3 regions of the Chryseobacterium geocarposphaerae genome follow, and region 1 is predicted to be linked to each of the others. Evidence: riboswitches for the same ligand, from Rfam matches in the RefSeq annotation. Region 1 holds a riboswitch; each other region holds the start of a gene.
What was found. Region 1 has a riboswitch for cobalamin ahead of metE (5-methyltetrahydropteroyltriglutamate--homocysteine S-methyltransferase). Riboswitches for the same ligand answer to the same signal wherever they lie in the genome.

Region 1 (10,613 bases):
GATAATGATGTTGATATTAAAAGAAACAAGAATAAAAGTCTCATTCTATTGTAATTAAGAAAGTTTGAAGTTTTTCGAATATAGTAAAAATTACTAGAACAGGAGCCCAAAAGGCTCCTGAAAAATAAATATCAATAAAAAAATCAAAACGTCTCCAAAGCAAACTCCTTACTAGCTTCCCTAGAAGCCTCCACCATCGCAATCAAAGCCTTTTCTGTTTCATCCCAATGACGGGTTTTCAAGCCGCAATCAGGATTAACCCAAAGTTGTTGCACAGGAATAACAGTTTGTGCTTTTTTCAACAGTTCAACCATTTCCTCTTTAGACGGAACTCTTGGTGAGTGAATATCATAAACTCCCGGTCCGATTTCATTAGGATATTTGAAATCTGCAAAAGCATTTAATAATTCCATCTGGCTTCTGGAACATTCTATCGTAATCACATCGGCATCCATATCAGCAATATTTTGGATAATATCATTAAATTCAGAATAACACATATGGGTATGAATTTGTGTTGCATCTTCCACGCCGCTTGCTGAAATTCTGAACGCTTCAACTGCCCATTTCAGATAATTCTGCCAGTCGGATGTTCTTAATGGAAGTCCTTCACGAATCGCAGGTTCATCAATCTGGATAATCCTGATTCCTGCTTTTTCCAGATCATTGACTTCATCTCGAATTGCTAAAGCGATCTGTTTGCAGGTCAGTGAACGAGGTTGGTCATCACGTACAAAAGACCATTGAAGAATCGTTACAGGTCCAGTTAGCATTCCTTTTACCCATTTTTTAGTTAAAGATTGAGCATATTCCGACCAATAAACAGTCATTGGATTCGGTCTGTATACATCTCCGAAAATCACCGGAGGTTTCACACAACGGCTTCCATAACTTTGAACCCAACCGTTTTGTGTAAACGCAAACCCAGCCAATTGTTCCCCGAAATATTCCACCATATCGTTTCTTTCGAATTCCCCGTGAACAAGCACATCGATTCCGATTTCTTCCTGCCAACGAATCGTTCTTTCGGTTTCCTGTTTTAGCAAAATATCATATTGTTCGGCATTCAGTTCCCCTTTCTTGAATTTGGCACGCCAGTTTCTCACCTCTTTTGTCTGTGGAAATGAACCGATGGTAGTTGTTGGAAATAAAGGAAGCTGCAGTACTTCCTGTTGTACTTCTTTTCTAACATTAAATGGATTGTTTCTTCGGGCATCACTTTCAGTAGTAACATCAATACGGTCTTTTACTTTTTGATTGTGAATTAATGGAGATGTTTTACGGTTTTCAATCGCTTTTTTATTTTCTGCTAAAATCTGCAACGTATTGTAATCCGGGTTTTCTGAAGCCAATTTCTTTAAATTGACAACTTCATACACTTTCTGTTTCGCAAAAGCCATCCATTGTTTGATTTCGGGAGATAAAGTTTCTTCATTTTTCTCTGAATCCAGATCGAAAGGAGAGTGTAACAAAGAACAGGACGGGGCGATGAAAACCCTTTCCGAACCAATTTTTTGAACAGCTTTTTTAATGAACTGTAAAGAATGCTGAAAATCATTTTTCCAGATGTTTCTGCCGTCTACAACACCCAAAGAAAGGCTTAAAGTATTGGGAATATTATTCAAAACTTCATCCAATTGTTCTGGACAACGAACCAGGTCAATGTGTAAAACATCGACAGGTAGGGAAGTGGCGAGTGAAAGATTGTCTTTTAAGCCGTCAAAATAAGTTGCGACAATAAATGTAAGCTTAGGGAACTGTTTTTTGATTTCAGCATACACAAACTGATAGACTTCTTTTGCTTTTTCAGTTAAATCTAATGCTAAAAATGGCTCATCAAACTGAATGTATTCCGCACCGTGACCCTCCAGCTCCTTTAAGATCTGAATATAAACAGGAAGTAAGTTTTGAGCTAAATCCAACTTATCAAAACCTTCTTCTTTCTCTTTTCCAAGCAGTAAATACGTTAATAAACCAATAATAACAGGTTTTGCATTGAATCCGGTCTGTTTCGCACGAATGAATTCTTCGATGATTTTATTGGAGAATAATTTAAATTCCTGGTTTTTCTGAAATTCAGGGACGATATAATGATAATTCGTATCAAACCATTTCGTCATTTCCATTGCGGTAATATCTAAGCCGTCTTTCTGGAAACCTCTTGCCATTGCAAAATAAACGTCCAGTTCGGGCTTTTTTAAAGCAATTTCCTGATAACGTTCAGGAATGGCTCCAACCGTTAAGGTCATATCCAAAACCTGATCGTAATACGAAAAATCATTACATGGGATAAGGTCAATTCCCGCTTCCTGCTGAAGTTTCCAATTACTTTGAGTAATGGTTTTTCCAACCTCTAGAAGGTCGTCTAAATTGATTTTACCTGCCCAATATTGTTCACAGGCTTTTTTGAGTTCTCTGTTGCTACCAATACGCGGATAGCCAAGAAGATGTGTTTGCATTTTCTTACAACTTTTAAATTAGACAATGATTTTAAAAGTTCTTCGGATGCTTCATAATGCTATTGCAGGGAAAAGTTTTGGGGAATTGGTAAGATATAGTGAAGACGTATTTTTCTTTTTAATGAAAAGAATTATAAGATTTTTATTTTTTGATGCAAAGTTTTAATTAAATTTTCTTGACGTCTTAAGTGAGCAGAGTAGAATCAATTTCATTGATTGTAAGAGCGGACGTTTTATCCATACGCTTCATCAGCGAAGAAGTCGCAATTCTTTGCTCCTTAAAAAATAAGAAGTCATCATAAAAAATCTTTGCGTTTAAAAAATCAAAATTTTAAACCCAATACGTTTCCAAAATATCATCTGTCTAACCAAAAACTCCAACCGCGAGAGCATTGTCAATTCGGAACAGGCAGGTCTCCTGACTTATAACGGTTATTGTCATCCTTCCCGTTTACACAGTGGATATGCGTGGACAAAAACTTTGATGTGTTACTTACAGTTGCGCGACAGCTCGTGATTTTCACACGATTCCCTATTAATTTACCTTAAGTAAAACCTTTTCCGTTTGATGAAGTATATTAAAGAACAAAATAGGATTCAAAGATATTGATTAAAGTATATTGATTGGATATATTGATTAAAATAAGATTTTTATTTCGATTTATGTATATTTGAAAGATTATTATTCTGTAAATTTGAGAATTGAACCCCCAAAAAGAATATTATTCTGTGGAAAGACTGGATGAAAAGGATCTTCAACTGCTGAGAATCCTTCAAAAAAATGCAAAACTAACCGTAAAAGAGCTCGCGAAAGAAGTAAACCTATCTGCTTCCCCTGTTTTTGAACGGATGAAAAGACTGGAGCAGGAAGGATATATTAAACATTATGCTGCCATTCTGGAAGCGGAAAAATTGAATCGTGGTTTTACCGTTTTTTGTCAGGTAAAACTGAAAATCCATGATCGTTCTGTCGGAAATCGATTTGTTGAAGATATTTTACAGATTGATGAAGTCGCAGAATGCTATAATATTTCCGGAGATTTTGATTTTTTACTGAAAGTTCAGGTAAGAGATATGAAGCACTATCAGGATTTTGTTTTTAATAAATTAGGCTCTGTAGATTCTATCGGAAGTACACACAGTACGTTTGTGATGGCAGAGGTGAAAAATATTCATGGGGTGAATATTTAATTTTGAATATTGCTAATTCTTATTAATATCTGATAACTTTAAAATTATGCATTAGTTTTCATCTGTTTGAAATTTTAGATTCTCATTTATTTTATTTGCATTCATCTAAAATAGTATATTTGTAAAAACTATAAAGAAACAAAAAAAGAATGCTTGTAATAGGAATTGCAGGAGGTACAGGATCCGGCAAAACTACGGTTGTTGATAAGATCATTCAGCAGCTTGATATCGAAGGAATGAATATCCTTTCACAGGATAATTACTATCATGATAATCATAATCTTACATTAACGGAAAGAGAAGCTTTAAATTATGATCATCCTAAATCCATCGATTTTGATTTGTTGATAAAACATGTGAAAGCTTTAAAAAACAATGAGCCGATCGAACAGCCAATCTATAGTTTTGTAACACACGGAAGAACCGGAGATCATGTGACTGTAGAGCCTAAAAATGTATTGGTTGTAGAAGGAATTTTGGTACTTACGAACAAAGAATTACTAAAAGAATTTGATTTAAAAGTATTTGTTCATGCAGATTCTGATGAAAGACTGATCAGAAGGATCAGGAGAGATACTCAGGAAAGAGGAAGAGACCTGAATGAAGTACTGCACCGTTATCAGACAACATTGAAACCGATGCACCAGGAATTTATTGAGCCTTCAAAAAATGAAGCAGATCTTATTATCCCGAATATGAAGCAAAATTCCGTGGCGATTGATTTTTTAACTACTGTTATTAAAAATTCGTTGAGAAAACATTAGAAATGAAAGAAAACAAACTTATTAAAGACATCCAGCCTAAGTCTGAAACTTTTAAGCTTATTCAAAAATATGTTTTGAATAAATATACGCTTACCATTTGTTTGTTTCTGGTGTGGATGATTTTCTTTGATAAAACTTCGTTTTTGGTAATTAATGAACTGAATGGGGAAATTAACAAATACGAAGACCAGCTTCAATATTATAAAACCGAATACGAAAAAAATGACGCGTTTTATAAAAAACTGATGAATAATAAATCTGAAAAAGAAAAATACGCAAGAGAAAATTATTTTATGAAAAAACCGAATGAAGAGATCTTTATTTTGGTCGTAGATAGTACGAATATTGCGAAAAAATAATTTAAGAAGTGAATGGTGAATGAACAATTCGCTTTGCTTGTCAATTTTTCAATCTAAAAATCTAATAAAAAGAATGTCAGAATGTGTCAATTCATAATTCACTCGTAAAACAAAATTGATGATTGACAATTCACAAAATAATCCATAACCAATGTCAAATACAACCTGGGAAAATCTAGTAAAAAAACAGCTTAAAACAGAAGATATTTATTCCGTTCTTACCAAGGACAATTTGGAAGGGATCCAAGTGAAACCTTACTATGATTCGGTACAAAAACCGTTGGTAAACCTGCCAAAAATAGAAGAAAGTACTCATTTGGTGGCAAGGTACCACGAAAGTCTAGAGGAAGATGTTTTTGCCTTTATTTTGGATCAAAATGTAGAAAATCTGGAACAGAAAACAATTTTTGTTAATAATGTTGATTTGGCGGGACATATCAGTCCAAAAGAAGAAGATCAGTATTTTTCTTTAATTGATGTATTTGATGAAAAAGAAGCTGTGATTAATGATCAGCTGGTAAAAGAATTGTTGGCAAAAGAATTTAAAAGAAATATTTGTGTAGATATTTCTCTTCATCAAAATGCCGGAGCAGCAATTTATCAGCAATTGGGGATTGCTTTGGCAAAGACAAAGGAACTGGTTGAAGTATATGGACCTGAAATCCTAAATAAACTGATTTTCAGAATCGCTACAGGAGGAAATTATTTCTTTGAAATGGCAAAACTGAGAGCTTTTAAAATGGTTTTCAATCAGTTGTCAAAAGAATATGGCTTGGACGAAATTCCTTACATTTTCGCAGAAACTTCTTTGAGAAATAAAGCAGTTTCGGATAATGAAAATAACCTGATCCGTTCTACGCTGGAATTGGCTTCTGCAATGATCGGTGGAGCAGATGCAGTTTTCAGCAATAATTATCTGGTTGACCGAAGTACGGAAAATTCAGAAGAAATTTCTTTCAAACAACAAATTGTTTTAGCTTACGAAAGTATCATCAATGTCTTTGAAGATGCCGCAAACGGAAGTTATTACGTGGAAGATATTACACAGCAAATCGCTGAAAAGTCATGGGCTTTATTTGTAGAAATTGAAGAGGCAGGAGGTTATTTGGAGCTTTTAAAACAAGGTATCATTCAAAAGAAGATCTATAATCATGCTGTGGAAGAACAAAGATGGGTAGAAGAAGGTAAAATAAAACTGATTGGAGTCAATTTATACCCGAAATTAGAGGTTAAAAAGACAGTTGAGGAATTATATAACGAAACAAGTATTAAAGCTGTTCGTTGGGCTGAAATGTTTGAGTAATTTTGTTCCCACAGATTTCACAAATAGCACAGATTTTAGCTTAGCTAAATAAATTTTCTACAAATGAATGAAAATGAAATTAGTTTTTATATCAGAAAATCTATATTTTCTGTTTACAACGAACTTGGGCCTGGTTTATTAGAAAAAGTTTATGAAAAGGTATTGGTTCATGAGTTAGAAAGTAATGGTTTAAGTGTGAAAACCCAGGTTCATATTCCAATTGAATATAAAGGGATTGTGATAGATACAAGTTTTATTGCTGATATTATTGTAGAAAATAAAGTAATTATCGAAATAAAATCAATTCCAGAAATTAGTAATGTTCATCATAAACAATTATTAACCTATTTAAAGTTGACGGATTTTAAATTAGGAATACTAGTCAATTTTAATACAGATTATATTGACAAAAATATAATTAGAAAAATAAACGGAATTATTGATTAAAATGTTTAAAATCTGTGATATTTGCGAAATCTGTGGGAAATAAATTATTATACTCTGATGTCCAAAAATACATCAATGCAAATCTAACTACAGATTTACATTCCTTATTATTGAAAAAATCTCCGTTTTCAGAGGTTTCGATGCAAGAAATCGTTCAGCAGATCAAAGGAAAGCAGGTGGCGGAGAAAAAGTTTCCGTTTTTATTAAAAGAAGGAATTATTTTTCCGCCACAACTTAATCTGGAACAGGCTTCTTCAGAAAAAACAGCAGTCTACAAATCTGAAATTTTAAAAGGTAAAAAGTTTATTGACCTTACAAGTGGTTTTGGGATTGATGCCTATTATTTATCTAAAAATTTTGATGAGGTTACGCTCGTTGAACAAAATGCCGAACTTTTAGCAATTGTTGAAAATAACTGGACTGTTTTAGGTAGAAAAGCAAGATTTATCAATCAAAAACTGGAAGATTTTCTTAATGAAAATGAAGAAAATTTTGATGTAATATATATGGATCCGGCCCGAAGAGATAATAATAAGAACAAAGTATTCTTATTAGAAGATTTGTCACCGGACATTCTTCAAATTCAGAAGAAATTACTTTCGATTTCTGATGAAGTAGTTATAAAATTATCTCCGCTTATCGATTTGAAATACCTTGTCTCTGTTCTGCAGAATATTTCAAGGATTGATATTATTGCATGGAAAAATGATGTAAAAGAGATCGTTGTCTTTTTATCAAGCAAAGAATCAGAAGAGATTATCTGTAATTGCGTGAATTTAGAAAGTGAAGAATCTACTTTCAACTATAAATTCGGAGAAGAAGAAAATGCTCATTCAGAATATGCTGAGCCTGAAAAGTTTATCTATATTCCCAATAACTCAATTTTAAAGGCGGGAGTATTTAATTTGATTTCAGAAAACTTTAAAGTAAAAAAGCTTCATCCGAATACACATCTTTATACTTCAAATGAAAAGGTGGAAGATTTCCCCGGAAGAATTTTAGAGGCTGAAATAATTGATAGTAAACAGATTAAAAAGAAAAGTCAGTTTAATATTATATCAAAGAATTATCCTTTAAAACCGGAAGAAATCAAGAAAAAATATGGATTAAAAGATGGGGGAGATCACTATCTTATTTTTACACAATCCAAAAAAGGAAAAATAATACTAAAATCAGTATAAAAATGTTGCCGAAAAATGTAGGATTTCTTAATTTTGGGCAATTAAAAATTTAAGTAGGTAATCGCTGCTGTTAAAACAATTATTGCCAGCTGAAAATAATACGATTCCATATACCTTTAAAAAAATAAATTTTGCATATGAAAAAATTAGTTATATGTTTAGCTATTGCAACTGTTGCTGTAAGCTGTAAAAAAGTAGCAGCTGGTGGAAATAAGAATACACTGAAACTTGAAGAAGGAGTTGAAAGATATTCTGATGATCCACAAGGAGAAGGTCACGGTCATCAAGCTGCTGCGGCTCATACAGAAGAAGCAGCTGCGGAAAAGCATGAAGCAGAAGCTCCGAAAACCGACAGTGCAGCTACTCCTGCAAAACCAGCAGAAACTCAGGCTCCAAAAGCTGAACACTAATTAGTAGAACAATATAAAAAAATGTCTTGCAGGAATGTAAGACATTTTTTTTTGGATTAAAATTGGTAAAGATTTAATTTTCTGATTGCAACAAACATGAGGAAAATTATATGTTTTTGTTTGTTCCTGCGGGGCAAATTTTTTACTTTTAACAAAATATTATTTTACAATGCAAGAGACATTAAATTACATCAACGAAAACAAACAACGTTTCGTAGATGAATTATTTGAATTATTGAGAATCCCTTCTATTTCTGCAGATCCCGCGTATAAAGATGACGTTTTAAAATGTGCAGAGGTAGTGGCAACACATCTTAAAAATGCAGGAGCGGACAATGTAGAAGTTTGCCAGACAAAGGGATATCCTATTGTTTTCGGTGAAAAATTTTTAAATGAAGATTTACCAACAGTTTTGGTGTATGGGCATTATGATGTTCAGCCGGCAGATCCGTTAGAATTATGGACAAGACCACCTTTTGAACCGTATATTGAAAAAACTCCACTTCACCCTGAAGGAGCTATCTTTGCCAGAGGATCTGCGGACGATAAGGGGCAGTTCTTCATGCATTTGAAAGCTTTTGAAGCAATGATGAAAACGAATGCTCTGCCTTGTAATGTTAAATTTATTTTGGAAGGAGAAGAAGAAGTGGGTTCTGTAAGTTTAGGAGATTTTGTTAATGAAAATAAAGAGAAATTATCTTGTGACTGTATTTTAATTTCGGATACTCATATTTACAGTAACGAACAACCTACTGTAACAACGGGATTAAGAGGACTAAGCTATGTAGAAGTTGAAATTGAGGGTCCCAACAGAGATTTACACTCAGGACTTTATGGAGGAGCGGTTCCAAATCCTATTCATGTGCTTTCAAGAATGATTGCTAAGCTGATTGATGAAGATGGTCATATTACTATCGACGGATTCTATGATAATGTAGAAACGGTTTCCGATGCTGACAGAGCAGATATGAATAAACTGAAGGATAATCCTGAAGAATTCAAACAATCTATCGGACTAAATGGAGTGGAAGGTGAAAAAGGTTATACGACGCTTGAAAGAACGTCTATCCGTCCAACTTTAGACTGTAATGGTATTTGGGGTGGCTATACAGGAGAAGGAGCTAAAACGGTAATTCCATCTAAAGCTTCTGCAAAAATATCTATGCGTTTGGTGCCGTATCAGACTCCGGAAGAGATTACTGAAAAATTCACAAAATATTTTGAAAAAATCGCTCCGGATAATGTAAAGGTTAAAGTTACCCCACATCACGGAGGTATGCCTTACGTATTGCCAACAGATACCAAAGAATTCCTAGCAGCAAAACAAGCCATGGAATCTTCATTCGGAAAAGAAGTTCTTCCATACAGAGGAGGAGGAAGTATTCCTATTACGGCTATGTTTGAGCAGGTTTTAGGTGCTAAATCGGTCTTGATGGGATTTGGTTTAGATTCTGATGCGATCCATTCTCCAAATGAGCATTACGGACTTTTCAATTTCTATAAAGGAATTGAAAGTATTCCTTTGTTTTTTGAGAATTATACGAAAAGATAAAGGATTTCCTGATCAATAAAAGAGCATCTCCAAAAGAGGTGCTCTTTTATTATGTGAATATCTTTGAATGTTTTTTTTATTAAATATTTGATTTTTAAATATTTATTTTTATTTTTATAAAAAAAATATACTATGAGAAAATTTTTATTGACTTTAACAATTACAGGATCAGTTTTTCTTTATGGCCAAACACAAACTATTTTTACAGAAAATTTTGATGCCTTGACAAACGGGAATCTGGCCACTGATGTTACAGGTACTACAGCTGGACAAAATAGTTGGTATATATATCAAGGTGCAGCTGCAGATTATCAAGTTACAACAATTGATGCTTCTCACGGAAAAAGTCTTAATCTTACTACAGGAGCTGGTGCACCTCCTGCGTCAGGAGCAAATACAAGTAATAGATATGCCTATAAAACGATATCAACTACAGCAAATGCTTCAAATAATTTAGTGAGGGCTAAAATGGATATCTATACAGGGGCAGCAACAGGAAAAGGAAGAGTCGGGATACAATTATATTCTAGTACAGCAGCAATTGGAGGAATTGTTTATGACTATGAAACAAAAAAAGTATATGGACAAGCTAGAGTTTCGGTGGTAGCAGATCCTACCCAAACAGGTACTCTTACTTTAACATTAGGAACTGAAACTTTTCCTGCAAATTCTTGGGTCACTGTAACGTATATTTATAACAAAACAACAGGACAACATACCTACCAGTATACCAATGGTACTACAAATGCAAGTTACAATTTCTCAGGAAATACAACATATTCGATTTTTACAGGTGACGTTGCGGTAGAATTTGACGCTGTAAATACAACGCTTGCTAGCAATACAGTAGCTAATACAGCTGGAATTGATAATATACAAGCTGAATTTACTAATGCGGCAACTCTATCTGTAAATGATACTCCAGTTAAAAATGCTATTGTATCCTT
Region 2 (10,613 bases), 750 kb from region 1:
TCCGGCAAGTACAAGTCCGATGATTGAAGCAATAAGTCCTACAACACCATAACAGCAACAAGTTATGATAGATACAATTCCTAAAACAAGTACTGCCGTAGCATTAGGTAATTTTTGTTGATTCATAGTTAAAATTTTAATGTTTGTGTTATATATAAATAAAAAAATGTTTATAAAAATAAGCAACCACCATGATTACTGAATTAATAATTGCTAAAGAAATAATTGCAGTGCCATAATTTCTTTTCTTATCAATAAAATTTACCCCAACCACGCACAAAAAAAGTAATAAAGTGTACACAGCCGGGAACATATGAAAAGCATCAGCAAACCGACCTTCAAAAACCATTACGATTGCTCTCTGAGCACCACAACCAAAACATTCTATTCCCAGAAATTTTTTGCTTGGGCAAGGCAACATAAAGTCTTCGATTTTCATATTTAATTTATTTTGACGGCTCTAAATTAAGAAGAAATTTTTGCCCTCAAATACTGATGTGGAAAAAAAGATTCTTCATTCATTTCAAACGAACCTTGTACTGCAATATAAGGATTCCTAAGAATTTCCCTTGCTACGAATATAAGGTCAGCGTCTCCTTTCTGCAGAATTTCTTCAGCCTGTTTTACTTTCTTAATCAGTCCTACTGCTCCTGTTTTTACTTCCGCTTTGTTTTTAACTTCAGAAGACAAGGGAACCTGATAACCATCAAAAACAGTAATTTTTGCTCCGTGAATATTTCCCCCACTGGAAACATCAATCAGATCTACACTATACGATTTTAGGATTTTTGCCAACTCTACACTATCTTCAATATTCCAGCCGTTTTCAGCATATTCTGTTCCTGAAATTCTGACAAAAAGAGCTACATTTTCATTTAATTCCTCATTTACGGCTTCTACAATTTCAAGTAAAAACCGAACCCTGTTTTCAAAGCTTCCCCCATATTCATCTGTTCTGATATTAGAAAGTGGTGATAAGAACTGGTGGACTAAATATCCATGAGCCCCATGAATTTCAACAATGTCAAAACCTGCTTTCACAGCTCTTCTTGCCGCATTTTTAAAATTCTGAACCTGTTCTTTAATTTCATCCACTGTCAAAACATGAGGAATTCTTTCAGTAGGATGATAAGGAATAGGACTTGGAGCTACGGTTTCCCAACCTTCTTCCACCGGAATCTGAATATTATTCCAGGTAGAGCCTTTTCTCCCTGCATGAGCAAGCTGGATTCCTATTTTACTTTCAGAATTCTGATGCACAAAATCAACGATTTTCTGAAGTTTTTCGGCCTGCTCATCATTCCAGATTCCCATACAGTGATTCGTAATTCTTCCCCGAGGTTCTACTCCGGTTGCTTCCACCATAATAAGTCCTGTTCCTCCTTGTGCACGACTTCCGTAATGCACAAAATGAAAATCATTAGCCAATCCGTTTTCGCAAGAATACATACACATTGGAGACATTACCCAACGATTCTTCAATTCCACATTTCTAAATTGTATTGGTGAATATAACATTGTTTATTTTTTAAGTTTTAAAATTACAAATTTAGTCTAGTAAAAATGTATTGCCTACGTTACGAAAAAGGATTAATTTTATCCCCCTTTTTTAAAGAAGACATGAGAAAAGATATACATATTGGTTATGAGCATTTCAAAAACAGCAATGAGCTGAGTGAAATCGAACAGGCGCTTTTTGAAAAAGCCAAGTCGGCAAGAGAGAAAGCTTATGCTCCTTATTCGGATTTTTTTGTGGGATGTGCCATACTTTTGGAGAATGGAGATATCTTTTCGGGAAGCAATCAGGAAAACGCAGCGTTTCCTTCGGGGCTTTGTGCGGAAAGAACAACGCTTTACTGGGTTGCCGCAAATTTTCCTAATGAAAAAATTAAAAAAATCTTTATTGTAGGAGGTCCTAAAGAATTTTCTGAAAACAACCCACCTATTCCACCTTGCGGATCATGCCGACAAAGTATCATAGAATATGAAACCAAGCAAAATGAAAATATTGAACTTTATTTTGCCAATTTAAACGAAGAAACCATCAAAGTACATTCTATAAAAGATCTTCTTCCTTTTTCTTTTGACGGAACTTATTTATAGGCCTTTTAAACATTTTTTTGAACAGCTAATTCCTTCACATTACTTCTAATTTGGAGCTATTTCCTGCTTTCCGTTACAATCTTTTTTTTCAAAAAGGATTTCCACTGCAATCAGGGCTAGGAAATTGTGACTATGAAAAGAAAAACCCGTACTACAGAACCACCCCGTCGAAAATTCTTTGAATTTTCGCCACCTCTCCAAAGGAGGGGAATTCATTGTGAATATTTTTATCTTCGATTTTTATAGCTTTTCATCTTTTTTGCATTTTTGATGAATAAGTTTATCTTTGCAAAAATTTTGGTTTCCAATTATTTGGAATGAAAAGGGAATTGGGTGAAAATCCTAAACTGTCCCCGCAACTGTAGATCGCATTAGAAAATTTCTACGAGAAACCACTGTGAAAACGGGAAGGTGTAGAAAGCGAAAGTCAGGAGACCTGCCAAAATATAATCAAATAAACATTGCTTTCGGAGGAAAAGTAAAAGAAAATGGATATTAAAAGATCTTTAGTACTGCTTTTTGCGTCTTACGGTTGTTTTCTTTTTGCACAAGAGAAAACGATTGATACTATTTATGTCTTCGACAGCCAGATGAATAAGGTAAAACTTTTCCATAAAGTCAATACCCTTAAAGCTGAAGACGTCGAAAAAAATTCTACCAATCTTTCCGAAACATTACGTTTTCAGTCTCCCGTTTATATTAAAGAAAATGGCCGAGGTGCGGTTTCTTCGCCTTCATTCAGGGGAACAACAGCGCAACAGACTGCTTTTGTATGGAACGGAATCAACATAAACTCTATGTTTTTAGGACAAGGAGATATCAACAATATTTCTTTATCCGGGTTTGAACAAATGGATATTAAGGCAGGCGGCGGAAGTGTAATATATGGAAGCGGTGCCATTGGAGGAAGCATACACTTAAACAACATTTTGGATTTTAATAAAGGGATTCATGCCTCATTATTTTCTGAAGCAGGATCTTTTGATACGTATAATAACTTTGCAAGGGTTTCTTTTAGTAATGATAAATTAAGCTTTAAAGTTTCCGGAAATTATTCAATCAGCCAAAATGATTATGAAGTTGAAGAAGTAAATTACAGGAACAGAAACGGACAATATAATAACTCAAATATCAATATTGCCGTTGCTTATAAAATTGCACCTCATCATCAAATTTCCTGGATCTCGGAGTTTTTTAACGGAAATCAGCACTACCCTGTTTTTTTTGCAGATATTCAGACCAAAACAAAATATGAGACTCAAAATATCCGAAGCCTGATTGCCTGGGACTGGAATACTTCCAGATTTACCAATGCCTTTAAAGCGGCTTATACAGAGGAAAACTTTCAATATTTCAATAATATCGACCAACCAAAATCCAGTGGCGGAACAGGAAAAAATTATATCTTAAAAAATGATCTTAATTATTTTCTTTCATCCAAATGGAACTTAAATCTCATCACAGAGTTTCAGGTAAATGACGGTGAAGGCTATCAGTCAGGGATCAAAAAAGTCAGCAGAAATATCGGCTCCGTTTCAGGGTTAGTCCGTTATTTTGCTACTAAAGATCTTCGTTTTGAAGGTGGAATAAAAAAAGATTTTGTTGAAAACATTAGTTCACCTGTTTTATTTTCTCTTTCAGGAAACTGGAAGGCTCTGAAATGGTATGAGACCAGCCTTAATATCTCCAGAAATTTCAGATATCCAACATTTAATGATTTGTACTGGTACCCCGGAGGAAATGAAAATTTGAAGCCTGAAACGTCTTATCAGTTTGAATTAAGAAATCAGTTTAAAATTTCAGATATAAAATTATCTGTAACTCCGTACTATATGAAAATCTACGATATGATACAGTGGCTTCCGTCTTCACTGGGAAATCATTCTCCTGTGAATACCGATGAAGTGGAATCTTATGGTCTGGAATCTCAGATTGAATATGCGAAAAAGTTTGGCAATCATGCCCTGAAAGGAAACCTGGGATATTCTTACAGCAAGTCCGTCAATATGGAAACGCATAAACAGCAAATGTATGTTCCGCTTCATAAATTCTTTGGAAATATTGATTATCAGTATCAATTCTTAAGAGTATATGTTCAGGGAATGTTCAACGGACTTACCTATACAGATACCGATGAAAAAAGAAGCGCCGCTATTGATCCTTATTTTGTGATGAATGCAGGAGTTTCCGGAACAGTTTTGAAGAACTACACTTTAGGATTTAAAGTGAATAATATTTTCAATCAGGTTTATCAATCGACCGCATATTATTATATGCCACAAAGACATTACAGCATTAACCTTACTATTAATTTTTAAATAAATAATTATATAATGAATATCAGAAAAATTTTACCTCTGGCTTTAGTATCAACATTTCTTTTCAACATAGCTTGTAGCAGTGATGATGAGATTATCGAAACACAACCAAAAGGCGCTTATCAGGAAGGAATCTTCATCAGTAATGAAGGAGGCTTCACTACTCCGACTGCCGAAGTTTCTTTTACAAGTAATGACCTGTCCACTGTAGGAAATAAAATTTATTCTGCTAACAATAACGGAGAGGTTTTAGGAAATGTTTTACAGACAATAGGCTTCAACGGAGATTACGCTTATTTGGTATCAAACGTTCCGAATAAAATAGATATCGTTAACAGATATACTTTCAAAAAACAGGCAACCGTAACATCTAATCTGGATGGCGCAAGATATATTGCTTTTTCGGGAAATCAGTATTATGTTACCAACAACAACTTTAGCAATTCTATTAAACTGAATGTTTACAGCACAGACAATAATTCTTTTGTAAAAAGCATTAGCTTTAGCAGAGCTGCAGAAAAAGTAGTGGAAGCCAATGGAAATATCGTTGTACAAACAGACGGAATTACCTATGATGCCAATTATAATGAATTGCCGACAGGATATACTGTTACCATCGTAAAGCCTTCTACAAATACAGTTGACAAAACAGTTACCTTACCAAGCAACGGAATTATCAGAGACCTGGTTTCTTATAATGGTGATGCTTATGCTCTGGCTTCAGACAACACCAATTCTTATATCTATAAAATCAATTCAGCTTCAGGGGCTTTTACGACCACTACACTTACAGGAATTCCTAAAGTACAGAGATTAAAAATAGAATCTAATAAATTCTATTTTGTAAACAGTACCAACAAAATTTATTCGATGGACATCAACTCCACTACAGCTCCAACTGCTCCACTTTTAACTGCACCTGGCTATCTGTATGGTTTCAATGTAATTGACGGCAGAATTTATACTTCTGATGCAAGTTTCACAGCAGACAGCAAAGTATATGTTTACAGTGCAAGTAACGGATCTCTAATTAAGTCTTTTAATACAGGAATCGGAACAAACGGTTTCTATAAAAATTAATATTCCGCTCACTAAGCGAATAACAAACTTTTTATTTTTATATTATGTTGTCCGGGCGGTTTCTTCGAAACCGCCCGGATTTTGTTTGTATAATAAAAAAGTAACAGATTAATAAAATCCTTTGCTTTATAATTTATTTCAAAACTTATTTTTAGGCTAAAGTCAATCCCAGCTTCTCTGCTTCAGCAATTACAAAATTGCGGGCCTCTTCACTGTCATTCCCGATTTCGCCTTCAAGAATGGCTTCTTTTACTTTTTCCTTTAAAATACCGATTTCGCGACCGGGTTTCAGATTAAACATTTCCATAATTTCTTCCCCTGAAATAGGCGGCTGGAAATTTCTCACCTGATCTTTTTCCTCCACTTCTTTGATCTTCACCGCAACATATTCAAAATTTTTCTTGAATTTCTCCTGTTTTTTAGAATTTTTTGTAGTGATATCGGCTTTACAAAGTGTGAATAAATCTTCAAGATCTTCTCCGGCATCAAACAATAATCTTCTCAGGGCAGAATCTGAAGCATCATCTGTAATTAATGCGATCGGGCGCGATGATAGTTTTACCATTTTCTGAACATACTTCATATCAGGTCCTAAAGGCAATTTCAGTCTCTGAAATAACGTTTTCACCATTTTTGAACCTAAAAACTCATGTCCGTGGAAAGTCCAGCCTGTTCCTTCAACGAATTTTTTGGTCGGAGCTTTTCCTATATCATGAAGCAATGCCGACCAACGCAGCCACAGATTATCTGTATTTTCAGAAATGTTATCAACAACTTCTAACGTATGATAAAAATTATCTTTATGAGTCTGTCCTTCCACTTCTTCTACTCCTTTCAGATCTATCAATTCAGGAATAATTAATTTCATTAAGCCCGTTTGCTCCATTAATTTTAATCCAGTGGAAGGCTTTTGGGAAAGCATGATTTTGTTGAACTCAACCATAATTCTTTCCATAGAAACAATCTTGATCCTTTCTGCTTCCTGCTTAATGGCTTCCAAAGATTTCTCTTCAATATGAAACTGTAATGTTGATGCAAAACGAATCGCCCTCATCATTCTCAAAGGATCATCAGAATAGGTTTGAGCAGGTTCTAAGGGAGTTCTTAAAATCCCTTTTTCTAAATCATTAATTCCGTTAAAAGGATCTATCAGTGCTCCGAAATTGTCTTTATTTAAGGAAATCGCCATTGCGTTCACCGTGAAATCTCTTCTCTTCTGATCGTCTTCAATAGTCCCTCCTTCCACTTCCGGTTTACGGCTGTTTTCAGTATAGCTTTCCTTTCTTGCTCCTACAAATTCCAGCTCAAGATCTTTATATTTGATCATTGCCGTTCCGTAGGTTTTAAAAACAGAAACTTTCATTTTAGGATCAATTTCCTTTCCTACATTCTGAGCGAGTTCAATACCGCTTTGTTCTGTCACAAAATCAATATCCGTTGAAGCTTTTCTTTTCATCAGTAAATCCCGGACATAACCTCCAACAACATATACAGACTGGTTATTTCTGTCTGCAACCTCAGAAATTATTTTGAAAAGCTTTAAATTTTGATTTTGATTTAAATTGATTGTCATTATTAAGGATATAGGATTTCAGATATTAAAATGAAATTTTTTGCAAAGATAACAATTAGATTAATCTTTTAGCAATTACAAAATCGTTTATAAATTTTACTTAACTTTATACAATTACTAATACCTAAGGCCATGAAAAAACTATTCTTACTTATTTTGCTGTATTCTTTTTCGATTCTTTCCTCTCAGGCTAAAAATGTTCATTATACAGATTTTATCGATTTTACCGACAATTCGGGAGTAAAATATAATGTAATGATGGTTACTGATGAGCATAATGATAACGACAGACGTGCAGATGCTACAATAAGAGTTCTTTATACCACCGAAGGAAATGAACACTTAATAGAATTCTATTCCGACTGCTACGCAGAAAAATTGAAAAACGGGAATACAAAAATTTCTTTTATCCCTGTAAAAAACAGCAAAGTGCAGATCATCAAGGGAAAAGATGTGAGCTACAGTCCCGATACTTTTGTTTATGAGGTTGACCCAAAAACAAGTAAAATAACAGGAACACAATCTGATCAAAACAGTACAAATCTTACACCGATTATTCACAGAAATGCATCACTGCAGACACAGGACAGGATAGATGAAATCGACAGGTTTTATTTCCGAACAGAGCCTATGTACAGCCTTCTTAAAGATTTCTATAATAAAAAGCTTGAAGTCGCGGAGAAGCCCTATTATGACGTAGTAGGCTGGTTTGGAAGCGACGGAATTGCATATCAGGCATTTATTATTTCTTATCTTAAAGAGAAAGGAAACCTGGATTCTGTAGTTAGGGTACGTTACGAAAAAAACGGTCAGATTAATATTGTACAATTTGATACCCTATCTGAAGTTATCCTACAAAAGGATGATACAGTCAGTATTTCCATAAAACCCAAAAATAAAACGGTAAAGAATATAAAAGGAAATTCTAGCTATGATCCCGATAGCTTTTCCTACACTTTGGACGTTAACGATGAGTTTATAAGCGGAAAACAGTATGATGACAATTCTTCGGCAGACCTTTCTTATATTAAAGTAACTAATAACAAGGAATTTGCGCTGAAATTCTATTCAGAAAATGACGAAATCTACCAGAAATATTTCAAATAATCCAATAAAAAAACGCTGTTAAACAGCGTTTTTTTTATTCTCTCAAAACTTTTATCCTATTATCGCTCCAGATTTTTATTACCGAAGAACCGGAATATTTTGAAACTTTCTCTCTTTCTTCTTCCACCGCATAATCCACAAGACTGATGATTTCCGGAGAAATATCTGAAAATTTCAATGGGCTTTTATCACCACTGAAGTTGGCAGAGGTTGAAACCAACGGTTTATTTAATTTGGTAATTAATTTCTTACAAAAATCATTCTTCACCAAACGAATTCCTATGCTTCCATCTTCAGCCAGTAATTCCTTAGGTAAACCACGTGGATTTTCATAAACGATTGTTACCGGTTTTTCACTCAAGTCAATAATTTCCCAAGCCATTTCGGGAACATCTACCAATTCCTGCAATCTCTTTTCAGATTCCACCAAAATAATCATGGATTTATTCTTTTCACGCTTTTTGATGTCAAAAATCTTGTTGACCGCTTCTATATTCGTGGCATCACAACCTATTCCCCAAATTGTATCTGTTGGGTAAAGGATTGTTCCACCGGATCTTAATATTTCTATGATGTTTTCCATTAATAATTAAGTTTTAAGTTGACTAAAGCCAGCAATATGTATTTAATCTTGAACAAACAGGTTAAAACTTCTTCTTCTTGATTTTTCCAGTCGTAAATTTACAAATCTTTGTGCAAAATCCATTTGAAATCATGGTATGTATTCAATAGGAATGGACTTTAGTCCATTTTACAAAAAATCATAAAATCAAATTTGGCTTTAGCCAAAACCTATTTAAAATTATATTTCTCAATAAATTCCTGATACTCCTCTGTAAATGGTTTCTTACTATGATGGGTTTCTTGATTTTTAATATACTGCCTAACTGATTCAACCATAGATTCAGAAACAGAAACTGCAAAATATTCATCCTGCCAAGCAAATTTTTCTTTCGTCAATTGATTTTTATTTATCCAATGCGAAGATTCTCCTTTCAATAATTGAACAACTTTTTCAATATTTTGATTTGAGCTGAGAGAAATTAAACAGTGACAATGATCCGAATAACCATTAACAATATCTAGAAAAATTCCTTTTTCAGTCGCATTTTCTTTAATATGTTTCCAAACTTTTATTTTTAATTCTGAAGTATTGAAATAAGGTATTCTATTTTTTGTCGAGAAAACGACATGAATATAAATTTTAATAAATGGCATTTGTGTTGTTTTGCCAAAAATATAAAATTCTTTCTTAGTTTGGCTAAAGCCATATTGATTGTATTAAAATTGGAAACGGGCTAAAGCCCGTTCCTATTGATAAAAATTAAGTTTAATTTTTGCATCACAAATTAGGCAAATATCTTTCCTCAATAATATTCAGGTGATGGTAATTGTGTCCGATAATCAGTTTACCGATGGTTTCTACGGAAATCTGATTTCCGTTAGCCGTTCCTATATTATTTAGAACTGACGGATCCAATGTTTCCAGTAAAATTTGTGAAGATTTTCTAACAGTTTTATATTCTTCCAGTAAAGACTCCAAGCTTCTTCCATTAGCAAAAGACTGATCGGCATACAATTCTTCATCAAAACCCGGTAATTCATTTTTATCACCTCTTGAGAATGCTAAAATTCTGTATTGAAAAACTCTTTCTGTATCTGATAAATGCAAAAGCAACTCTTTCAGAGTCCATTTTCCGTCTGCATAAGCAAAAAGCGATTGCTCCTCCGTAAGATTTGAAAAAATTTCAACTGTTTTTTCTCCCGATTTTTTTAATTCTCCCAACCAGTCTTCGGATGGAATATTGTCTAAATATCTTTGTACGTATTTTTGAAAATCAGTCATTTTTTAGTTATAAGTTATTAATTATGAGTTATAAGCAGCCAAAATTAACGATTGACATTTGACATTTATATTACTTATTTGTCCATTCGTAGAAATTCACCTCATCATAAATTTCGAATCCGCAAGATGGGTATAGTTTATTTCCGATATCATTGGTTTTTCCTGTTTCAAGAAGAATCCCCGCAGCATCAGTTAATTTTGCAAGCTCTTTAGCATTGTCTATCAATTCTTTTGAAAAGCCTTTGCCACGATAATTTTCATCGACATATAAATCATTCAGCAGCCAATACCGTTTCATTCTTGTTGATGAAAACAATGGATATAGCTGGACAAAGCCAACTAACATCCCTTCACTTTCAGCAACAAAAATTTCAGAATCTTTGGTTTGAATTCTTTCAGTTAAAAAATTTTTAGCTGCCGGGATATCCGAATCTTTATGGTAAAAAATCCTGTACTGGTCAAACAATTCAGCCAATTGTTGCAAATCCTGAATTGTAGCTTTTCTGGTGTTTTTCATATTAATTATAAATGATGATCGTAGCTCAGCACGCGTTTCATTTTCCAGTTCTTTCCGTCCAAAATCCAG
Region 3 (10,613 bases), 650 kb from region 1:
ACTTTTATAGAGAATGTTCTTAGAATCGTTTTTCCAGTAGCAAAGCTCATATTTCTCCAATGGGTTTACTGCGTTAGGGTTTTCTACATAACCTGCAAAATAAACATTGCCTTCATAGACTGTAAAGGCTGTAATATCACTTAGCCCAGTGCTCGGAAGATTAAGGTACTGTTTGATTTCATATCTTGTTCCGTTCTTCCAAAAAAAATGAATAGGCTTAAGTGAAGTTGGGGTTGGGCCTTTAGTTCCTGTTACATACACATTATTGCTTTGAACGATTATTTCTAAAGGCGTTATATCTTCTCCATTCGTAAGTTCTGTTTTTAAAGTGTTTTTCCAATAACTGGCCTTGTTGTTTTCTTTACCTGCGACATATACATCATAAGATGGTGTAAGTGTTTTGGCAACTTCGTCATTCATTGTACTTGCGTTATTGGTACAAGAATTAAAAATGCATAGAGCAAAGACAAGAAAAGGGGATAATAGTTTTTTCATATAAATAGATTTTTAATTTCTATATATAAGATGCAAAAAAATAAAAAGGTTGCAGCAAGTATATAAAAAAAGACTCAATATTTTGAGTCTTTATGTATTTTGTTTGAAATTTCTTATCTGTTGATAATATTATTCGTCATTGTAGTGTGGCTTACCAATTGGCCTTTTTCATCACGAATTTCAATTTCAGAAACATGCATTGTTCTTCCTTTTCGAATAAAGCGGGCAACAGCTGTTACGATACCGTCTTTTTTACTTCTTAAATGATTGGTATTAATATTGGTACCTACGCCGTAATATTTTTCTCCGTCAATGAAGATATTCGACAGGCTTGAACCCATTGTCTCAGCCAGCACACAGCTTGCTCCGCCATGCATAATTCCGAAAGGCTGATGTATTCTTGGCAAAACAGGCATGATTGCCGTTAATGTTTCATTTTCAAGATCAATATCGGTGAATTTTATTTCGAGCGTTTTGGCAAATGTTTCGCCTCCCCAGTTATTGATGAATGCTAATATTTCTTCTTTAGTTTTATCTTTATACATTGCGAGAGTATAGCTTTTTGTTGTAATAAGTAAATAATTTTGCTTCTAACTTTTAGCATCGGTATCATTCCCCATAATATTCGGATTCCAGTTGGCTGGAATTTTCGGCACTATATCATTTTTAATATAATAATTCTGGATTTCTTCCATAATATCAGTAAAAGATGTTGAAGCAATTCTCTCGTAAGGAATCGTGTAACCCAGATAAATTATTTTTCTTTTAAAATCTCCTGCTGCTAAAACGATAGGGACTTTTGCTGCCAAAGCCATATGATAGAAGCCTTTTCTCCATTTTGGAACCCAGCTTCTTGTACCTTCCGGGGTGATTACCAGACTGAAGTCCTCTTTTGCAAATTGTTTGGCCACGAAATTTATCAGGTCATTCTTTTGGCTTCTGTCAATACCAATTCCTCCCAGTCCCTTTACCAATCCGCCATACCAAGCTTTTGTATGAGCATCTTTAATGATTACTTTTAAAGGCTTTTCCAATGACCAATAGGCAAGATTTCCCAGGATATATTCCATATTGTGGGTATGGGGCGCAACCACCAGAATACATCTGTTCAGGCTGTTTACATCGCCTTGTAAGACAACTTTCCAACCCATTAGTTTTAACATCAGTTTGCCAATCAGCTTTCTCATATCGTTTGAATTAAAAACAAAAAAGTATAACCAAAGTGGTTATACTTTACAAATATATTGAAATATTATCGCTCTTAAAATAAACTGCTGATTAAATCAACGATTTTCATTACAATTTCTAGTGCCAGTTGTACCATGATTATTGATATTTTATTGAGTGTTTTTGGTTATGATTTTTTGTTATACAAATGTAAAGATTTTTATTTACATAGAGAACTAAATATTTATATTTTTTATTTTCTGTGAGAGAAGAAGAGTGTGAATTTCAAACGGTTGTGTTATTCATTCACACCTTCTGCCACTCTCTGCAGTTAATTATTTAGTTTGGATGGAAATTTCGTTTTTACCTTCGTTTACTTTGATGTCCAGATTACCTCCTTTCATCTTCTTGATGCTGTTTTTCATAGAATCAATTACTTTGTCAGCCTGGTTGCTCGGCACTTTTTTACCGTTTACAATGATGCTGTCTTCATCATCAGAATTATATTCAATGGTAGAGCCGTTTACAGTAATCTTGTTTTTTTCAATCTTGATGTTTCCGTCTTCGTCTTTTTCCTGATCGTTATCATTGATTCCGTCTGCATTTAAGTCTCCATCAAAGTTGATAAGATCATGTTTTGCAGGAAGTACAATGGTCTTCAAAGGAACTACCAATTCATAATCGATGCTGTAATCTCTGAATCTGTGTTCATAAGGATATTTTACAAAGTTGGGAAGAACGATTCTGTTATTGATCACCTCTACCGGAACACTTACATTTAATGGAAGATTATATCCTTTAGCTTCTTTTTTAATAATCAAATATGGAGTTTTGATATCTGCTTTTCTTGTTACATCCACATGGATCCAGTCTTTTTTGAATACAGAGATTTTATCGGAATAAAGATCGTTATCGTACCCTTTGAAATTTTGAGGAATAGTCACTTGCTTTACATCTACATAAATACTGTCAGATTGTGTGTTGATAGCAACTTCTTCCGTGTCTTCCTTATGACCTTTCAGGAACATTTCCTGTCTTGCCATGCTAACTCCGAAATAAGTGCCTAAAGAGATCAATGCAAGGAATAATGCTCCGATTACCCATCCCGTGTTTCTTAATTTCGTTTTAGGAGAAATTAATTTAATGCTTAATAATCCGAAGATCATTGCAGGAATCAAGCTTCCTAAGGTGATCAATGCCATGATGATGTATTTCATACTGTCATTGTCAAAATAGAAATTCATTTCGCTGACAGGAGGGAAGTCGCTGTCTGCTCCCATGAAGCCGAATACTACAAATACTCCGATTAAACAAGATAAGGACATGAATGCGAAGATTCCACCTAAGATATAACGGAATACATTCCAAAGTCCACTTCCTGCGTTATTGATATAAGGTTTGTTCTCGTTATAGATTTCTCCGACCCTCTGAGTAGATTCGTTGGCAAATTGTACCAATTTATTAGACTCATTCTTAAGATTGTCGAAGTTCATAGGCTTTCCCTTCATTTTCAGGAAATCTGCTGCTGTCTCTGCTTTTGGTAATACCGCCCAAAGGATTACGTAAAGTAGGAAAACAAGGGTTGATGAAACGGCTGCTGTGAAAATCCCTAAGATGAAAATCCCTAACCAGATCGCTCTCATTGCTGTAATGTCCATTCCTACATAATGAGCCAAACCTGCACAAACACCTGCTATTTTTTGTCTTTCAGGGTCACGGAACAATTGTTTTTTATCCGTATATTCAGTTCCTGAAGAGTATGTTTTTTTTGTGTTTTTTTCAGAATAATAAGCTTCTTCCTGTTCTTCGATTTTTTCTGGAGATCCGATCTGAGCAATTACTTTTTCTACATCAGTATCATTAATTACTTCACGTTTTCCTAAAGAATCTCTGAAGATTTCTACCATTCTGATTTCTATGTCATGCATTACCTCATCAGCTTCCGAAGCATCCAGCGAGCTTCTCAGTGCATTCAGGTAATCGCTAAGCTTTATATATGCGTGTTCTTCTATGGTAAAAGAAAAACCTGCGAGTCCTATTGAGAGTGTCTTGTTCATAGCTTTGTTTTTTAATTTTTTTGAGTGATTTGGTTTACGGAATCTGTTAGTTCGTTCCAGGTATTTTGAAGTTCATCTAAAAATAATTTACCTTTTTCGGTGATCTGGTAATATTTTCTCGGAGGTCCTCCTGTAGATTCTTCCCATCTGTATGAAAGGAACTCGCCGTTTTTTAATCTTGTTAAAAGAGGGTAGAGTGTTCCTTCTACTACATCCAGTTTTCCTTTTTTCAGTTCATCTATTAGGTCGGAAACATACATTTCACGATGATTGATGAGACTTAAAATACAGAATTCCAGAATTCCTTTTCGCATTTGCGCTTTGGTATTTTCAGTATTCATCTTTAATAAGTTTTGTTAATTAGTTATATAATTTTCGAAGTTCGGAACCTAGCTAGTTGATCCTATTTCGATTTTACATTACAAAGATATGTAAATAAAATGGTATTATGCAATACAAAGTAGTGTAATTTTTTAATTTTATTATTTAAAATATTGATAATCAGTAAAATAAATTTTTGTTGATTTTCATCTTAGTTTTATTTAAGCCTTAAAATTTTCCAAAAATTTTAAATTTTCGTATTTTTAGGTCAGAAATTTTGATCGACATTTTATAAATGAATTCAAAATATGATCATGTAAATAACAATAAAGAATGAAAATACAGAAGGAGATTGATTTTATCCTGGCGGTAGATGCCCTGAAAAATGTACAAAGAAGAAACTATAATGCGGATGATACCAGAAGAGAAAATACGGCAGAACATTCCTGGCAAATAATTATTTTAGCTCAGATTCTTTTTCCTTACGCGAAAAACAGGGCAGATATTGATTTATTGAGAGTAATAAGAATGCTTTCCATTCATGATCTGGTAGAGATTGAAGCAGGAGATACATTTTTATTTGATGAAGCTGCTATGGTAGGGAAATTTGAAAGAGAAAAACTTTCTGCCCAAAAGATCTTCGGGATTTTAGATGAACCTTTGCGTACGGAATTCTTTAATTTGTGGCTTGAATTTGAGGAAGAAAAAACTCCGGATGCCATTTTTGCTTGTGCCATCGACAGAATCATGCCTTTCATCCTGAATTCCCATACTTCGGGAAAAAGCTGGACAGAAGCCGGAGTAACGGAAAAACAAATCAGAAATATGTTGGAGAATGCCATCGTAAGAGCTTCCGATGAAATGGGAGAGGCTTTCCATCATTTATTGAACCTTAGCCTTGAATCTGAAAAGGTGTTGAGGTAATTTGTAAAATAAGTTTTAGTCCACAATGAAGGAAGGTAAATAAAAAGTTTCGGCGGGCTTTGCCCGCCGAAACTCATAATAAACATGCTGAAAATATAGGGTTGCGGCGACCGCAGGTCGCCGCAACCTTTTTTATAATATTGAGATTGGTTTCTTAAATTCATCTATGGCTACAAAAGTAAAATCCCCTACAATAGCTCTTTCTCTTTCATAGGAATACATCTGTTCCGTATAGATTTCAACATTGACTTTCATACTTGTTTTTCCGACATGGGAAACTTTTCCGATTAGTTCTACGATCGTTCCTGCGGGAATAGATCTTTTAAAATCAATTTTATCACTGCTTACCGTTACCACACGTTTTCTTGCAAATCGTGTAGCTGCAATAAAAGCCACTTCATCCATGAGCTGCATCGCTGTACCTCCGAAAAGCGTATCGTAATGATTGGTTGTGTTAGGGAAAACTGCTTTGAAAATTCGGGTTTCTGATGCTTCAATTCTTTCTTCTGTAGTCATATTTCATTATTAAATTAAGGCGAAATGAAATAGATTAAAATAACAGAAGAATAGCAGGGACATAAAATATACCTGTTAAAATCCATCAGATCAATAAACTTCAGATCGCGAAAGTTTTTTGTTTAAAGAAAAAGGCAGGTCTCCTGACTTGTAACATCTCTATTTCCTTCCCATGCGGTAGCACAGTGGAATATTTTATAAAGACTTCAGTTACTTACAGTTGCGCGACAGTTCGTGATTTTCACACGATTCCCTATTAATCAGCAGCTAAGCAGAACCAATTTCTATGATGAATAAAGTCGTTAAACTTTTTCGAAGGCAAAAATAAGAATAATTAAGAGATTATTCCGGGTTTTTGTAAATAATCTGACTAATTGCCGCTCCCTGTTTGATAGACCAGAAGGTGACATAACGGTTTTCTCCGGAACCATTAATCATATATAAGAAGATATGATCCTGATCTAAAGCGGTGACTCCTACATTATCAAAATCCATCGTAGGCTGAAACAGGTTTTTTATGGCATCCCTTACAAAAACGGAGCCTCTTCCCGGTTGCTGTACACGGATAGACTTTATTTCAGTCATTCCTTCTGGAAGCTCTTTACCGATTCCCCAGGTTTTCTGTTTGTCAATTTTAATGATATTTCCTTCAGCATCTTTTTCCTGTTTCTTAATGTGAGCATAAGAAGGGTAAATGTCAATAATAACTTTGGTTCTTTGGTTTCCGGGTATTTTAGGATTGGTATCGTCTGTGAAAATTAAAGATTTCCCGTTTTTAGATTTAGAAGGGGTAAATTTAGGTAACTGGTCTACAAAAACAATACGGTTTTTATTTACCATCCCTTCCTTGGTAATGCTGTCGTATCTTACGAAAGGTTTGTCTGTATCATCTTTTTCAGGATATTTGATCCAGATCCATTCTGTTTCTCCCGGAGCAGGTTTTACATAGACAAACACATCACCGGTTTTCATACGGATTTTATCAACGATTTTCCGATAATCATCTTTATGAACACGCACCATTGCATAGCCTTCTTCTGCTTTTACCACTCCGAAAGGAACTTTATTCTGAGCCTTTACAGAAGCCAAAGAAAAAAGACTGAAAATAGATATATAAAATGCTTTGTTCAGAGAAATCATCTTGAAAATTTTTTGATAGTTCAAATATATAAATTAAATGTTTTTCGGGAGATAATTATAGCGTTGCAATTCTTTTAAATCTTTAATGGATTTTAAATGAGAATCGGAAAGCAGATAAATTTCATCCGAAATATCCAATACTTCCTGATATCGGTGATCTGAAATGATTATTCCTTTCTCTTTGGATTGCTCTTTGATGAGTTTTTGCACTTCGCTTGTCATTTTCGGAGAAAGTCCGTTGAAGGGCTCATCCAGTAAAATGAATTTTGACTCGGAGAAAATAATCAGTAAGGCTTCAACAATTTTCTTCTCACCTCCGGAAAGATTTCTTGAAGTCTCATTCAATAAGGGTTTTATTAAATCCAACTCAGTTAGCTTTTCTGAGTTTTCTTTATTGCAGAAAATTGGAATCAAATTTTTAATATTAATACCTTTTGGAAGGAAAAAATGTTGTGGCAAATAGGCAATCTTATTTTTTCTGTCCCACTGATTTTGGAGAACTTTATCATCAACTCTTATATATTGATGATCTCCTTTCATTGTTCCGAAAATTATTTTGAGTAAAGTAGATTTCCCGGAGCCATTTCTTCCTAAAATTCCTGCGATTTTCCCTGTTTCACAACCAAGATAAATGTCTCTTAAGATTGTCTTTCCGTTAAAAGATTTTATCAGACTGTCTATATGTAGTTTACTCATAAAATTGGCAACCTATATTTATAATTAGACTTACTATAACTGTAATCCCCCAAAGCAATAATCTTGAGAATCCGAAATTAGCATAAAAGTAATATTCATCTTTTAACCTTAATTCATATATCAAAAAATGGAACGCCGGTAAAAAGAGAAGAAAGCATAATCCGAAATTACCGGCCGTGAAACCAAGCTGTGTATTTATGAGCAAAGAAAATAGGACAGCAGGAATTAACAATTTAAAATAGAAAATCCATAAAATCTTTAGACTTTTGACCATTTTTGATTTTTATCATTCAAATATATAAATTAGATATTTCATAGAAACAATACTTTTTGCTTTGAAACTATTTACTTAAATTTTTCAAACTCTGATTCTCATCCGTTTCAAATTATTTATTTTGTTGTAAAAAACTTATTTTTGACCATAATTAATCATGAAGAAAAGTAAGTTCTCTAAATTACTTTTCATAACTCATAAACAATGAAAAATATATTTTCACTTTTGGCATTCATGCTTTCACTTGTAATAACAGCGCAAACAGCTCCTGCTATTCAATGGCAGAAAACCCTTGGAGGAAGCAATTGGGATCAGGGAACTTCAGTATGTCAAACTACAGATGGAGGCTCTGTTGTAGCGGGCTATTCTCCTTCAACGGACGGTAATGTGACAGGAAATCACGGAGGAGGTGATTATTGGGTAGTGAAATTGGATAACAGTGGAAATATTCAGTGGCAGAAATCATTAGGGGGAAGTGGTTATGATTATCCTTATTCTATACAGCAGTCTTCAGATGGAGGTTATATTGTTGCCGGAAGAACAGACTCAAATGACGGTGATGTCACCGGATATCACGGAAGTGTTTATTCTGATTTTTGGATTGTTAAGTTAGATATTAACGGAAATATTCAATGGGAAAAGGCAATTGGTGGAAATGGTGAGGATGTAGCATATTCAATCAAGCAAACTTCAGACGGAGGCTATATCGTGGCAGGTGAGTCATCTTCTACAGATGGGGATGCTGTTGGTCATTTGCCTTATAATAATACAGATCTCTGGATGGTAAAAATTAACAATACGGGTAATATTCAATGGCAAAAATCATTTGGTGGTTATAATTCAGAACTGGCTTTTGATGCCAAACAAACTTCTGATGGCGGATACATTGTTGCAGGAGCTACAGATTCTAACAGTGGCGATGTAACGCAACTCTATGGTGAATATGACTATTGGGTGTTAAAACTGGATAGTACAGGGAATTTACAATGGCAGAAAACATTCGGGGGAAGTGGTACCGATAATGCACAATCTGTAATACAAACATCAGACGGGGGATATATGGTTGCCGGACTTTCAAGGTCGGGGAATGGTCTTGTACATGATCACTACGGAAATTTATTTACTAATGATGCCTGGATCATCAAGCTGGACGGAAATGGCAATATTATATGGAAGAAATCTAAAGGAGGAACAGGTAATGATGTTGCTACTTTTATTAAAGAAATGTCGGATGGAGGATATGTATTTGCCGGATATTCTTCATCGGATGATGGAGATGCAGCAGGAAATCCTGCAGGTTCAGCAAACTTTTGGATTGTAAAAATTAATAATAACGGAAATGTAATCTGGCAAAAATCAATGGGTGGCAGTTTAGGTGATTTCGGACAGTCAATGAGCCAGACATCCGATGGAGGCTTTATCATGACGGGATATTCATATTCTAACGACGGTGATGTCTCTCTTCATTATGGAATTCCAACCTATCCGGATTTCTGGGTGGTTAAATTAGGACCTGAAGTTTTGTCAACGAATGAAACCGAATTCGAAAGATTTAGCATTTTTCCCAATCCTGTTGCTGACATTCTAAATATTTCAGGAATTACCTCCGACTCAAGTTTTGAAATTTACAATGCAGCCGGGCAAAAATTAACTGAAGGAAAAATTAAAAATAAAACAATAAATGTAAGCCATTTGCTAAAAGGAGTTTATTTTATTCAGATAAAAGACAAAGAAAATTCTATGAAATTAAAATTCATCAAAAAATAAAAAATAGAGCGTCAATTATGACGCTCTATTTTTATGTTGGATTTGATTTTTAATCGTTTCTAAGCTTGGCTTTCACATGATTATTTCGGATGGTGTTTCTAAGCCCTGAAATCTGATCCTTTTTGAAATATTTCTTCGGAACCATATTCATCACATGAGCAGTTTGGTAAATTAAAAACCATTCTTTGTTTTCCTTAACCTTATAAACGGTATCCCAGCCGAATTCTCCTTCAAAAGTCTCTCCTTTGTTCAGAACATTTTCATCAGTAAATGTATAAGAAATATTTTCCTGAATTTTCTTGTTGGAATAAAAAGCATTTTTTAAACGGAAATACGAACGGATAACAATAAAAACAAATACAAAAAGAAACCATATCGAAGCAGAGCTTAAAATATCTCTTTCTTCACTTTCTTCCATCAATTGCTTTACCACGAAAAAGATCAAAGCTAATAATGGAAAAACAAGAATCCTTGTTAATGAATTTTTCACATTGAACATCAGGAAATCTTTAAAAGTGATATGCGTATTTACCGTTATCATTTCTCATTAGATCCTTTCCAGTTCATCTGCGTCAATCGTCGTCTTGAAGGTTCCGTAATTCACAATTACCTTGTTTCTGGAGATCTTTTCAATCGTTCCTACGCTTGTACTTCCTGAAATACGTACTCGTTGCCCTACTTTCATCCAGAGTGCACGGTCGGTTTTGCGTTTTTCTTCCAGCTTTTCGTTGGTTTCGGCAATTTTTTCGATCACTTCTTCTTTCTTCAGCTGTTGCGTGATTTTTCTTTTCACCACCTGAAGTTTCTTGCTTTCATCCTTGTCTGTACCTAGTTTCCTGAATTTCTCCTGCTCCAGAAGCTTTACGAAATCCTTCACCACATCTTTTCTAGATTTCCCTTTCGTATAGCTGTCAATAAATGTTTCAATCTTATTTCCGAATTGTAGTTTACGGTGTTCTTCCTCATATAATTTCTGGAAATTGTACAACTTCTGCTGAAGCTGTTCATTCAGTTTTTGCAGGTTGTCACGTTTGTCTTCTACAGATTCTTTTCTTTCCGCAAGATCAGACTTTAATTTTTCAACTTCAAACTTTTCCTGCTGAAGCTTTACGATCGTTTTGTCCAGATTCACAATATCATGTTCTACTTTTTTCTTTGCAGAATGGATGATAAATCTTGGAATTTTATTCTTTTCCGCTACCTCAAAAGTAAATGAGCTTCCCGCTTGTCCTACTTCAAGTTTATACATCGGTTCC

Region 2: linked by a shared signal. The riboswitch ahead of CLV73_RS08390 (TonB-dependent receptor plug domain-containing protein) and the one ahead of metE (5-methyltetrahydropteroyltriglutamate--homocysteine S-methyltransferase) in region 1 are both predicted to bind cobalamin.
Region 3: linked by a shared signal. The riboswitch ahead of CLV73_RS07915 (acyl-CoA thioesterase) and the one ahead of metE (5-methyltetrahydropteroyltriglutamate--homocysteine S-methyltransferase) in region 1 are both predicted to bind cobalamin.

What each region holds. Positions count from the first base shown of each region.
Region 1 covers NZ_PGFD01000001.1:1,137,218-1,147,830, reverse strand. The annotation lists gene metE (5-methyltetrahydropteroyltriglutamate--homocysteine S-methyltransferase) at 144-2,459, opposite strand; cobalamin riboswitch at 2,851-3,034, opposite strand; gene CLV73_RS05125 (Lrp/AsnC family transcriptional regulator) at 3,189-3,650, shown strand; gene udk (uridine kinase) at 3,800-4,414, shown strand; gene CLV73_RS05115 (FtsB family cell division protein) at 4,417-4,773, shown strand; gene CLV73_RS05110 (methylmalonyl-CoA mutase family protein) at 4,925-6,076, shown strand; gene CLV73_RS05105 (GxxExxY protein) at 6,140-6,523, shown strand; gene CLV73_RS05100 (class I SAM-dependent methyltransferase) at 6,556-7,704, shown strand; gene CLV73_RS05095 (hypothetical protein) at 7,842-8,114, shown strand; gene CLV73_RS05090 (dipeptidase) at 8,284-9,666, shown strand; gene CLV73_RS05085 (T9SS type A sorting domain-containing protein) at 9,799-10,613, shown strand, end outside.
Region 2 covers NZ_PGFD01000001.1:1,885,063-1,895,675, forward strand. The annotation lists gene CLV73_RS08370 (CCC motif membrane protein) at 1-126, opposite strand, end outside; gene CLV73_RS08375 (DUF2752 domain-containing protein) at 149-439, opposite strand; gene namA (NADPH dehydrogenase NamA) at 466-1,518, opposite strand; gene cdd (cytidine deaminase) at 1,621-2,103, shown strand; gene CLV73_RS18905 (hypothetical protein) at 2,149-2,319, opposite strand; cobalamin riboswitch at 2,385-2,561, shown strand; gene CLV73_RS08390 (TonB-dependent receptor plug domain-containing protein) at 2,592-4,421, shown strand; gene CLV73_RS08395 (hypothetical protein) at 4,437-5,501, shown strand; gene CLV73_RS08400 (CCA tRNA nucleotidyltransferase) at 5,653-7,074, opposite strand; gene CLV73_RS08405 (hypothetical protein) at 7,207-8,181, shown strand; gene CLV73_RS08410 (L-threonylcarbamoyladenylate synthase) at 8,216-8,764, opposite strand; gene tnpA (IS200/IS605 family transposase) at 8,974-9,399, opposite strand; gene CLV73_RS08420 (DinB family protein) at 9,524-10,027, opposite strand; gene CLV73_RS08425 (GNAT family N-acetyltransferase) at 10,098-10,544, opposite strand; gene CLV73_RS08430 (nuclear transport factor 2 family protein) at 10,550-10,613, opposite strand, start outside.
Region 3 covers NZ_PGFD01000001.1:1,784,087-1,794,699, reverse strand. The annotation lists gene CLV73_RS07945 (hypothetical protein) at 1-495, opposite strand, end outside; gene CLV73_RS07940 (PaaI family thioesterase) at 609-1,040, opposite strand; gene CLV73_RS07935 (1-acyl-sn-glycerol-3-phosphate acyltransferase) at 1,086-1,682, opposite strand; gene CLV73_RS07930 (PspC domain-containing protein) at 1,998-3,719, opposite strand; gene CLV73_RS07925 (PadR family transcriptional regulator) at 3,731-4,060, opposite strand; gene CLV73_RS07920 (HD domain-containing protein) at 4,374-4,964, shown strand; gene CLV73_RS07915 (acyl-CoA thioesterase) at 5,097-5,480, opposite strand; cobalamin riboswitch at 5,597-5,777, opposite strand; gene CLV73_RS07910 (hypothetical protein) at 5,823-6,620, opposite strand; gene CLV73_RS07905 (ATP-binding cassette domain-containing protein) at 6,654-7,316, opposite strand; gene CLV73_RS07895 (T9SS type A sorting domain-containing protein) at 7,795-9,357, shown strand; gene CLV73_RS07890 (YcxB family protein) at 9,407-9,898, opposite strand; gene CLV73_RS07885 (endonuclease MutS2) at 9,905-10,613, opposite strand, start outside.